DNA from 2 places in the Alsobacter sp. genome. Region 2 is predicted to be linked to the other one. Evidence: riboswitches for the same ligand, from Rfam matches in the RefSeq annotation. Region 2 holds a riboswitch; the other holds the start of a gene.
What was found. Region 2 has a riboswitch for cobalamin ahead of AC5JCN_RS01905 (DUF1636 family protein). Riboswitches for the same ligand answer to the same signal wherever they lie in the genome.
Positions count from the first base shown of each region.

Region 1: another riboswitch for cobalamin. It lies ahead of AC5JCN_RS15210 (CbtB domain-containing protein); the one in region 2 lies ahead of AC5JCN_RS01905 (DUF1636 family protein).

Region 1 covers NZ_JCACDK010000018.1:65,440-67,814, reverse strand. The annotation lists gene mtaB (tRNA (N(6)-L-threonylcarbamoyladenosine(37)-C(2))-methylthiotransferase MtaB) at 1-15, shown strand, start outside; gene AC5JCN_RS15215 (CbtA family protein) at 241-993, opposite strand; gene AC5JCN_RS15210 (CbtB domain-containing protein) at 1,005-1,190, opposite strand; cobalamin riboswitch at 1,293-1,483, opposite strand; gene trmD (tRNA (guanosine(37)-N1)-methyltransferase TrmD) at 1,551-2,246, opposite strand; gene rimM (ribosome maturation factor RimM) at 2,243-2,375, opposite strand, start outside.
Region 2 covers NZ_JCACDK010000001.1:416,734-419,108, forward strand. The annotation lists gene cobO (cob(I)yrinic acid a,c-diamide adenosyltransferase) at 1-109, opposite strand, end outside; gene cobU (bifunctional adenosylcobinamide kinase/adenosylcobinamide-phosphate guanylyltransferase) at 115-651, opposite strand; cobalamin riboswitch at 732-926, shown strand; gene AC5JCN_RS01905 (DUF1636 family protein) at 1,051-1,449, shown strand; gene cobW (cobalamin biosynthesis protein CobW) at 1,446-2,375, shown strand, end outside.

The sequences.
Region 1 (2,375 bases), on a different contig from region 2:
CTGATCGCGGCGTGAGCTATGCCGGGCTGGCTGGAGGAGATCGATTCGCTCGCCTTCACGCCGCGGGAGCATGGCGGGCGATGCGTCGTGCACCGGCGCGCGTTTCGCGTGCTGCTGGGTGACCCCGAGCCGGGCTCACGAGACTGCCTGGCGTATTTCGCTGCGAACGAGACCGCCTTTGCCCGGGCGGCGGCGGAGAAGATCGCGGCGCGGGGTCTGCCCCCTGGCGCCGCCTTTCACCTAAACAGCCGCGATGTCCGGCGTGCCCTGGCGGCCGAGCCGCTCGTAGAGCCATCCGGCCGCGCCGCCCGCGACGAGCCAGAACAGGGCTGAGGTCACGAGCGAGGCCGTCACGAACTGGGCGGCGAGCTCCGGCGGTACGAGACCGCCAGCGCCGGTATGAGACGGCGCACCGAAGACATGCGGCAGGACGATGAGAACGACGCCGAGCGCCTTGGCGAGCGTCGACCGCGCGAAGACCGCGACGCCGAGGCCTGCCGCTGTGGCAGCGGCTGTGCCGATCCACCAGAGCTGGCGCAGCTCGAGGTCGGCGGCCTGCATGCCGGGCAGTTCGGGAGGCAGGCCCATGGCCGGGGCGGCCGAAAACACGGCGAAGCCCGCCGCGCCCCACAGGAGACCGCGCTTGAGGTCCACGCCATGGCCGCGGAGTTCGGCGAGGCACATCGCGCCGGTGAGCAGGAGCGCAAAGCCGACGCCGGCGAGGATGTCGGCCAGAAGCGTCAGGCCATGGCGCGCCGCGCCTTCCGGCTCCCAGGCGCCACCATGATCGTGGCCTGCCGGAGCGGCCGCCTGCGCGTCGCCGGTGGTGGCATGGTCGTGAGTCGCATGGTCATGGCCGGCGGGCTCGCCCGCCGCCTCATAGACCTCGGCCTGCTGGATCAGCGGCGAGATACGCACCTGCTGCAGGCCGAAGGCGGCCAGGCCGGCGAAGACGCCAGCTACGAGCGCGGCGGCGAAGACGCGGTAAACCATGGAGCCGCCGCTCAATGGCAGGGGAAGGAGAAGGAGTGGCGCGCGTCGTGCGCGGCGTTGTGGATCGTGGCGGGGCTGGCGAAGCCCACGCCATAGACGAGCACAGCACCGACGAACATCGCGGCGAAGGCTGCCAGCAGCGCGGAAGCGGGGCGGGCGGCGGCCGGAGAGCGGGCCTGGGTGAGCGACGTGGACATGAAGGGCCTCTCGGGCGTGTCACGTCACCGCGAACGGGGTCCGGATCCATGACCTGACGTCATCATCCGGCTACCCACCGGTGCACCCCGCCCGGTGTGTTCACGCTGACTAGGCCGACGGCAGGTCTCCTGGCTCGCGGTTCGCCGTCATTCGTCCGCCTTCCCGGTTTCCCAGTGGCCCAGATGACGATGACTCACCGCTCACAGTTGCGGGGGCAGCCGCAGTTTCGGGCATGTGCCCCCACTGCGTTCCCTTTTGATCCCCGAAGGGAACCGTCGAGCGGACGCTAGGTGCGAAACCCTTCCCCGTCAATCCGGCATGCGTCGCGAACATGCCCCGCAGCGACGCGGGCACGGCTGCTAGCCCTGCCGGGCCTTCGCCGCCAGGTCCGGGCGCCTCTCCCGCGTGATCCGCTCGGCCTCGTCCCTGCGCCAGCGGGCGATGCGGGCATGGTCTCCGGAGAGCAGGATCTCGGGGATGGCGCGGCCCTCCCAGTCGCGCGGGCGGGTGTAGTGCGGGTATTCGAGCAGGCTGTTCTCGAAGCTCTCCTCGGTGCCGGATTCGGCCTTGCCCATGACGCCCGGCAGCAGGCGCACGCAGGCGTCGAGAAGAACGAGGGCCGCGAGTTCCCCGCCGGAGAGCACGTAGTCGCCGATGGAGACCTCCTCGAGCCCACGCCCGGCGATCACCCGTTCGTCTACTCCCTCGAACCGGCCGCAGACCAGCACGACGCCGGGCCCCGCGGCGAGGCTGCGGACACGAGCCTGGTCGAGCGGCCTTCCGCGCGGGCTCATCAGCAGGCGCGGCCGGCGATCGTCCGGCGGCGAGACGGCATCGACGGCGGCGGCCAGCACGTCGGCGCGCAGCACCATCCCGGCGCCTCCGCCGGCCGGCGTGTCGTCGACCGCCCGGTGCCGGCCGAGGCTATGGTTGCGGATGTCGTAGGGCGAAAGGCTCCACGCGCCGCGGGCCAGCGCGTCGCCGGCGAGCGACAGGCCGAGAGGGCCGGGGAACATGTCGGGGAAGAGTGTGAGGACCGTGGCGGACCAGCTCACGGCCCGTCCGCCTTCTCCTCTCGAGCCTCTGTCTCGGCCGGAGGCTCGGCCACCAGCCGCCCGCCCGCGATGTCGACGACAGGTACGGTGGCCTTGGTGAAGGGCAGGAGGAACGGCGTTCCGCCGCCC
Region 2 (2,375 bases):
CGATCAGCAGGCCCTTGCTCTCGATGGTCTTGGACGCGACCTCGGCATCCTGAACGGCCTTGCGCTTCGCCATCTTCTCGCGGTGGCGGCGGTCTTCTTCCGTCTCGATCTCGCTCAATGGGGTGCTCCGGGAGCCTTCACTGTCAGGGGCAGGCCGGCGACCATCAGAAGCACGCTGTCCGCCCGCGCCGCAAGGCGCTGGTGCAGGCGGCCGGCCTCGTCGCGGAAGCGGCGGGCGAGGGCATTGTCCGGCACGATGCCCAAGCCGACCTCGTTGGAAACGAGGACGACTGGCGCGACCGCGCGGGCCAGCGCCGCCTCCAGCGCGTCGGACTCGGCCACGACGTCGCGGCCCGCCAGCATGACGTTGGTGAGCCATAGCGTCAGGCAGTCCACAAGCACCGGGGACGCACCGGCCGCGATCCTGTCCAGCGTTTCGGCGAGGTTTAGCGGCGCGTCGTGGGTCGACCAGCGGCCGTCGCGGCGCTGCCGGTGAAGGGCGATGCGCTCCTCCATCTCGGTGTCGAAGGCCTGCGCCGTGGCGACGTAGTGCCACGGCGGCGGCAGGGCTGCGATCAGCGCCTCAGCGTAGCGGCTCTTGCCGGAGCGGGCGCCTCCGAGCACCAGGGTGAGGCGGGGCAGGGCGGTCATGCCGCCCTGCTAGCACCGCTCCACCGCCGGCGCGAGTCCGTCCCCCGGTCGTTGCATTGACAGGGGATGACGCGCGCCTCTAACACTGGTCCGACGATGGTCCCTCTCCGGAGGGAGAATAGGGAATGCGGTCGGGCCTCCGGGCCCAAGCCGCAGCTGCCCCCGCAACTGTGAGCGGGTAGCCTGCACCGGAACGCCACTGCCGCTTGCGGCGGGAAGGCGGTGCAAGGCGCCGATCCGCGAGCCAGGAGACCTGCCATCGCCAACCTGCATGTCCCGGGCGGGGTGCTCCCGGGACGGCCGGGGCCGCTCGCGGCCCTCCGGCGCCGGGGCTTCAGGGCTCGCGGCTGCGTGCACCCGGTTCGACGCGCCCGAGGGCGCGGGAAAGGCTCCGGGTCGATGGGTTCGCCCACCGTCATTCACGTCTGCACCACCTGCCGCGGCGCGGACGATCCCTCCGAGGACCGGGACGACCGGGCCGGGGCACGGCTGCATCGGGCCGTGCTCGGACGCGCGGCCGAGCGGGGCGACGACGTTCTCGTGGTCGGTGTCGAATGCCTCAGCGTCTGCAAGCGGCCGTGCACGGTCGGCTTCGCCTCGCCGGGCAAGTGGACCTATGTCTACGGCGACTTCCCGCCCGAAACATCGGCCGACCTCATCCTCGACAGTGCGGCTCTCTACGCCGCCGCACCCGACGGTTTGATTCCCTGGCGGCAGCGTCCCGAGGCGATCAAGAAGGGCGTCGTTGCGCGTATGCCACCCCTTACGCAACCTCCGATTGGCGAGGCCGCTGAATGACTTCCCGCGACATGCTCAAGCTCACGCAAAAGATTCCCGTGACCATCGTCACGGGATTTCTCGGCGCGGGAAAGACGACGCTGATCCGCCACGTGCTGGAGAACGCCAATGGCCGGCGGCTCGCCCTCGTCATCAACGAGTTCGGCGACGTCGGCGTCGACGGTGAGATCCTGCGGTCCTGCGGCGTTGAAAGCTGCCCGGAGGAGAACATCGTCGAGCTCGCCAATGGCTGCCTGTGCTGCACGGTGGCGGACGACTTCGTACCCGCCATCGAAGGGCTGCTGAACCATCCCAACCGGCCCGAGCACATCATCGTCGAGACCTCGGGCCTCGCTTTGCCCAAGCCGCTGGTCAAGGCCTTCGACTGGCCCGAGATCCGCACGCGGCTCACCGTCGACGGCGTCATCGCCGTGGTGGACGGCGCCGCGGTGGCGGCAGGACGCTTCGCCGACGATCCGGAGAAGCTGGCGGCACAACGCGCGGCGGACGACAGCATCGATCACGACAACCCGCTGGAGGAGGTCTACGAGGACCAGCTCCTCTGCGCCGACCTGATCATCCTGAACAAGGCCGACCTGCTCGACGCCGGCGAAATCGGCCGGGTGAGCGCCGAGATCTCGCGCACGGTGCCGCGGGCGGTGAAGGTGGTCGAGACGCGCGAGGGCCGCATCGACACGCAGATCCTGCTCGGCATCGGTGCGGCGGCAGAGGACGATCTCGCGGCGCGGCCGTCCCACCACGACGCGGAGGAGGGGCACGACCACGACGATTTCGACAGCTTCGTCGTGTCCATTCCCGCCGTGGCCGACCCGGCCGCGCTGGTGGAGCGGCTCGCCCGCGTGGCGGAGCAGTTCGACGTGCTGCGCATGAAGGGCTTCCTCGAAGTGGAGGGCAAGCCGATGCGTCTGCTCGTGCAGGGCGTCGGC